Linked DNA regions of Nodosilinea sp. FACHB-141. The protein of the gene in region 2 interacts with the protein of the main gene of each other region in a pairwise test. Links are inferred from orthologs where the notes say so. Each region holds a gene or a part of one and is shown on either strand. Other genes may lie near its edges. The genes, in order: rplL and H6F59_RS13685.

What was found.
Region 1: the proteins of H6F59_RS13685 (region 2) and rplL interact in binary tests that used the Escherichia coli proteins (3 or more experiments, as listed by UniProt). The link is inferred for Nodosilinea sp. FACHB-141 from one-to-one orthologs.

What each region holds. Positions count from the first base shown.
Region 1 is NZ_JACJPP010000011.1:91,651-94,925, forward strand. Bases 2-2,956 are described here. They hold rplL (50S ribosomal protein L7/L12), read right to left. Parts: upstream 1,706-2,956; coding sequence 1,298-1,705; downstream 2-1,297. Other genes in these bases: H6F59_RS09035 (TrkH family potassium uptake protein), read left to right, coding at 2-904; rplJ (50S ribosomal protein L10), read right to left, coding at 1,767-2,327; rplA (50S ribosomal protein L1), read right to left, coding at 2,607-2,956. In the rest of the region: more of H6F59_RS09035, read left to right, coding at 1-1; more of rplA, read right to left, coding at 2,957-3,275. UniProt on the Escherichia coli protein: The binding site for several of the GTPase factors involved in protein synthesis (IF-2, EF-Tu, EF-G and RF3). Is thus essential for accurate translation.
Region 2 is NZ_JACJPP010000012.1:288,007-291,159, reverse strand. The notes cover bases 321-3,153. They hold H6F59_RS13685 (rhodanese-related sulfurtransferase), read left to right. Parts: upstream 321-1,218; coding sequence 1,219-2,088; downstream 2,089-3,153. Other genes in these bases: H6F59_RS13675 (DUF2555 domain-containing protein), read left to right, coding at 2,859-3,071; H6F59_RS13680 (alpha/beta hydrolase), read left to right, coding at 2,103-2,771; H6F59_RS13690 (histone deacetylase), read left to right, coding at 341-1,192. Outside these bases: H6F59_RS13695 (hypothetical protein), read left to right, coding at 1-251. UniProt on the Escherichia coli protein: Catalyzes oxygen-dependent 5-hydroxyuridine (ho5U) modification at position 34 in tRNAs, the first step in 5-carboxymethoxyuridine (cmo5U) biosynthesis.

The DNA.
Region 1 (3,275 bases), on a different replicon or contig from region 2:
CTACGGGCCTAGCTATGGGCTGTGGCTCTCTATGTTCCACAGCGTCAGCGCTTTCAACAATGCGGGTTTTGGCCTGTTTAAAGACAATATTATTGGCTATGCGCTCGACCCCTGGGTCAATGCGGTAATCACCGCTCTAGTCATCCTGGGTGGCATTGGTTACCAGGTGATTATGGAGTTCCTGTCATGGGCCCGCAATCGCCTGAGCGGCAACCGCTGCCGCAACCCGTTCTCCCTTCACTTTAAGATTGTTACCAGCACTACCGCTGCTCTTTTGGTACTAGGCACCCTAGCCTTGTTTCTAATCGAGTACCAAAACCCCGACACTTTGGGTCCGGTGGCTCCTCAGTACAAGTTATTAATGGCTTGGTTTCAGGCTGTTATTACCCGTACCGCCGGATTTAACAGCATTGACATTGGCGCGATGGGCAACGCCTCACTGTTTATCATGATTGCCCTGATGTTCGTTGGGGCTAGCCCCGGCAGCACTGGCGGCGGTATTAAAACTACTACCCTGAGCATTTTGCTAGCCTGCACCCGCATGGCGCTTCAAGGCAAAGAGCAGGTTCTCTTATTTCGGCGGCAGATTGCTACTATTCGGGTGCTGAAGGCGATCTCCGTGGTGGTGGGGTCGGGTCTGGCGGTCGTCGCAGCTACAGCTCTAGTGTCTCTAACTAATCCAACCGTCGGCTTTATCGATATTCTCTTTGAGGCCGTGTCTGCATTTGCCACAGTGGGGCTTTCTACCGGCATTACTGCCGACCTATCTGACGTTGGTAAGTACGTGATTGCTTTCACCATGTACTTGGGGCGGGTAGGCGTACTGCTGTTTATGGCGGCACTGCTTGGCGATCCTAAACCGTCCTCTGTGCAGTATCCCGAAGAAGAGTTGCTGATTGGCTAATCTCTCAAGCAGGACGGGGATAGATAGCAAAAAGGGGAGCCGTTGACTCCCCCGGATGAGTATTTGTGTGGTCTGATGGCGATCGCCCCCCTGGGCGCTTACGCAAAGTCTGCTGGCGTTTTTGCAGCTGTCTCTGGCGGGCGGCACCGCCTCGCCCTTTGTCATTGCGACCCAGCTTACGGGGCGACTCCCATCGTTTCAGGTGCTGCGCCATGGCTAACTCCCATTAACTACCTAACTATCTTCCCAATGCTATCCTTCTCTATCGGGGATGGGTAGCCAGAGGGCCGCTGTTTAAGGTGAGAAAACCATCCTTAACTAACTATAGAAAAAGCTCCCTGTGGTCTCACAGGGAGCTTTCTAACGTTTTAGTCTCAGTGGCAAAACGTCAGGCTACTTGATAGCAACCTTGCCGCCGGCTTCTTCGAGCTGCTTTTTGGCATCTTCGGCGTCGTCTTTGGTGGTGGCTTCCTTGACAGCCTTGGGAGCGGCTTCCACCAGTTCCTTGGCTTCCTTCAGACCCAAACCGGTCAGGCTGCGCACAACCTTAAGAACGGCGATCTTCTTGTCAGCGGGAACTTCTTCGAGAACGACGTCAAATTCAGTCTTCTCTTCTTCAGGCTCGGCAGCCGCGGCACCACCGCCACCCATCATGCCGGGGGCCATCATCATCATGCCGCCGCCAGCGGAGGCAGAGGCGTCAACACCAAAGGCTTCCTCAATTTGCTTAACCAGCTCGGAAGCTTCTAGCAGAGAAAGGGTCTTTAGCTGTTCGAGAATTTCATCGGTTTTAGCAGACATAGTTACCGGTTAACTCCTATTTGAAAACAATTAAACACAGACAAAATCGAGAGAGATGAGCCTAGGCTGCATCTTTTTCGGAGACTGCCTTGATAGCACGGACCAGAGATGCGGGCACCTCTTTGACACCCACCGCCAGTTTGGTCGGTACGGCGTTGACGCCCACAGCCACCCGAGTCGGCATCGCCTTGATTGCTCCAGCCAGACGAGCCATCAGCTCTTCCTTAGTGGGCAGTTCGGTGATGGCCTTGATCTGGTCTTCGTTCAGGGCCTGACCTTCCATGACACCGCCCCGGAGGGTGGTTTTTTTGGTGTCTTTTTGGAATGCCTGGTATTCCTTGATTGCCCCGCCAAAGTCTTCTTTAACTAGCACGAAGGCCGAAGAATCTTTGAGGAACTCAGTGATGGGTTGCCAGTTTTCGTTGCCGTCAACGGCAATCCGCATCAGCGTGTTTTTGGCAATCTTACACTCGGCACCCTTGGGGCGTAGCCGGTTGCGTAGGTCGCTGATTTCCGATACCGTCAGACCTTTGTAATCAATCACAAAGGCTAGCTGAGCATCGTCTAGCAGGGCCTGAATTTCGGCCACCAGCTCTTTCTTATTCGCTAGGGTTCTCCCCATATCGATCTCACCTCCTTTAAGTTGGGGATTGGGAACTTAATTACCCGATCCAGATTTAGACTTAGCCCTTAGTAAAACAAAACCCCGACAGCTCTGCCGGGGTAGACCAACAACCCAAAGTGCTCAGCTTGGGCAAGAGCACCGTAGTCATTTACGTCAACCTCGGCAGGGTTTATGCAGTGCTGGGCGGCTACCTGCTGTCTCCGGTCGTCTATGCAGTTGTGAGGGGTTGTGTCAGTGGGCGTAACTCCTAGCTGGCTGGGGTAAAACTTGTTGGGCCTAGACCGCGTCTGACATCTTGAAGTCGCGCAGGGCATTCACATCGAGGCGAATGGAGGGACCCATGGTGGAGGCGATCGCTACGGTTCTCCAATAGCGGCCCTTGGCACCAGATGGACGATTGCGGTCAACGGTCTCTTGCAGCGCCTTGAGGTTGACTAGCAAATCTTCAGCGCTAAAGTCGGCCTTGCCAAACATAACATGGACGATGCCTGTTTTGTCGGCACGAAACTCTAGCTTACCTGCTTTAAACTCATCAATTGCTTTGGCCAAGTCAAAGGTTACAGTGCCGCCTTTGGGGGAGGGCATCAGGCCACGGGGGCCGAGTTGACGACCAAGCTTGGCTACCTGAGGCATCACGTCAGGGGTAGCAATCAGAACGTCAAAGTCCATCATGCCCTTCTGAATTTCGTCGATGAGTTCTTCAGATCCCGCCAAGTCAGCTCCAGCAGCGGTGGCCTCAGCCACTTTTTCGCCCTTAGCAATGACGGCGACTCGAATGGTTTGCCCCGTGCCCTTGGGCAAAATGACCGTAGTACGCAGCTGCTGGTCGGTGTACTTGGGGTCAATACCCAAGCGAATGTGGGCCTCGGCCGACTCAACAAACTTAGCGGTAGCGGTTTCCTTTAGCAGCTCTAGGGCCTCTAGGGGCTCATAGAGACGGTCTTC
Region 2 (3,153 bases):
CAGCACCAGTACCAGCGCGGCCTAGGGCTGGCACTGTGCCGCAGTTCAGGGCGGTGCCTCAGCCAGGGCGTTGGCGCGACCTCCCTCGAGGGGAATCGCCCCCGGTCTCGGCTTCTAGCACTGCGCCTGGGCCAGCCGCCACTCCGGCCGTGGTGCCCCCTGAAGCAGACCTGCCCCTTGACTGGGCTGAGGGTAGCGTGGCTCACGCTCTGGATATGCGGCAGCGGCGATCGCTGTCGTCACTGATGTAAGCATTGTTTACCTTGGGGCTTTGAGTCAGCTTCCGGTTATCTATCACTCCGACTACGTCGCCCCCCTGCCCGACGGGCATCGCTTTCCGATGCCCAAATTTCGGCTACTGCGCGATCGCCTGCTGCACGATGGTGTGATCACCCCAGGCCAGATTTACCAGCCCGGCGAACCTCTCCAGACTTGGCTGGAGCTTGTGCACCAGACCGCCTACGTCAACGCTTACCGCCAGGGAACGCTGGATGCCAAAGCCCAACGGCGCATTGGGTTGCCCTGGAGCGCCGCCTTGGTTAAGCGCACCTGCACGGCAGTAGGGGGCACTATTCTCACCGCTAAGCTGGCCTTGGAGCATGGGCTGGCCTGCAATACGGCGGGGGGCACCCACCACGCCTTTCCCGACTACGGATCGGGGTTTTGCATTTTCAATGATCTGGCGATCGCCACTCGAGTGCTGCAAGCGCAGGGCCGCGTCAATCGCGTGCTGATCCTCGACTTAGACGTGCACCAGGGTGACGGCACCGCTTGGATCTTCCGCGACGACTCCAGCGTTTTCACCTTTTCCATGCACTGCCAGGAGAACTTTCCGGCCCGCAAACAGAGCAGCGATTTGGATGTGCCCTTGGCCTTGGGCATGGAAGATGATGCCTACCTAAACTGCCTGGCGCGGTACGTTCCAGATTTGCTGGCCCAGGTGAAGCCTGACCTTGTGTTTTACGATGCCGGGGCCGACCCGCACAAAGACGACCTGCTGGGCAAGCTGGCGCTGACCAACACCGGGATTTATCAGCGCGATCGCTTCGTGCTCGACAGCTGTGTGCAAGCGGGCTATCCCGTCGCCTGTGTCATTGGCGGTGGCTACGGCCAATCGATGGAGGATCTGATCTTTCGCCACTCGCTGCTGCATAGAGCCGCCGTCGAGGTATACCAGGCCCACCGCTTATAATTGAAACTTTGTAGCTCTGTCAGACCATGGATTGGGCGATCGCCACCTTCTACAAATTTGTCACCCTAAGTGAACCAGCGGCGCTGCGCCGGGAGCTTTTAGAACTGTGTCAGAGCTGGGGGCTGCGGGGCACAATTTTGCTGGCTTCAGAAGGGCTGAACGCTACTGTAGCGGGCGATCGCCAGAACATTGACACCCTGTTGACCTGGCTGCACAACCACCCCGAAATTGGCCCCTTCTCCCACCAAGAATCCATCACCGCTGCGCCCCCCTTCGAGCGGATGAAGGTGAAGCTGAAGCGGGAAATTGTCACTCTCGGACACCCTGATGTGAACCCCGCCAAGCAAGAGGTGGGAACATACATTGAGCCACAGGCTTGGAACCAGCTCATTACCGACCCTGACGTGGTGCTGATCGATGCTCGCAACAACTTTGAGGTCGAGCTGGGCACCTTTAAGGGCGCGGTGAACCCTCAAACCCACGCTTTTAGAGAACTGCCGAGTTACGTAGACAACCACCTCGACCCCGCTCAGCACAAAAAAGTGGCAATGTTCTGCACGGGCGGCATTCGCTGCGAAAAAGCCACTGCCTACCTGCTAGAGCAGGGCTTTGAGCAGGTTTATCACCTCCAGGGCGGCATTCTCAACTACCTCAAATCAGTACCGACGGCTGACAGCCTGTGGCAGGGCGATTGCTTTGTGTTTGACGAACGGGTGGCCGTTGACCACCGCCTGCAACCTAGCGAATACGATCTCTGCCTGGGCTGTGGCCACCCGGTGGGCGCGGCTGAAAAAGCCTCACCTCACTACGAAGCAGGCATCAGCTGCCCTCACTGCTATGCTGCTCTTACCCCCGCCAAACGGGCTCGGCTAGAGGCTCGTCAACGCGATCGCTAGCTTTAAGGAAATCCATGCTGCCCACCGAACAACCGCTTCAAGCCCTGACCTATGGCCCCACCGATGGCACCGCTGATTGGTGCCTAGTGGCTCTCCACGGCTGGGGGGCCAACGCCGCCGACCTAATCGGCTTAGCCCCCTATTTAGAAATAGCCAACTTCTCAATGGTCTTTCCCGATGCGCCCTGGCCCCATCCCCAGGCCCCAGGGGGCCGCATGTGGTACAACTTCCCCAACAGCTATGATTTTCGCCGTCCCTACGATTTTGAGACCCACACCGACCTCCAGATCAGTCGAGAGCGGCTCAAGCTCTGGATGTCAATGCTGCCTCAAACCACCAAAATTCCCCTAGAGCGCACCATTTTGGCTGGGTTTTCCCAAGGGGGGGCGATGGCGCTAGACGTGGGGTCGCAGCTGCCTCTGGCCGGGCAGATCATTCTCAGCGGCTACCTGCACAGCCCTGCACAGGCTCCGGTGAGCCCCCGCTCAGTAATGATGGTGCACGGCACCTTCGATGCAGTGGTGCCGATCGGCAAGGCCCAGCAGGCCAACGACGCCCTCACCGCCATTGGCCAACCCGTGACCTGGCAGGAAATGGCCATGGGGCATGAAATTCCACCTCAGGTAATGGGGCTAATTGCCGGGTTTTGCGAAGATTTGCGGCAGGCCAGCGGGAATCCCTGACCAAACCTTTATCCTAAAGGGAGAGTGAATTGACCCTGGCTGCACCCGTGCGGCTCTGAGGCAAACGTCACCAAGGGGGAAAAGACTATGCTGAGCCTACACGTTTCACCGCAAACCGTCTCAGATATGACACCGGACACGGTGGCTGAGCTGGCTACTCGCCTAGAGACCGATGCCTACGAGAATGCCTTTGAGGGACTGCAAGACTGGCACCTGCTTCGGGCGATCGCCTTTCAGCGACCCGAGTTAGTTGAATCCTACGTCTATTTGCTCGACCTCGAAGCCTACGATGAGTCGTAGACCGTTGGCGGCTAAATCCTGCCTAGATACCCCCGCTTCTGCCGGGGCAAACGGTTGTTTGCCCCGGCAGAAGTGTCGTTCT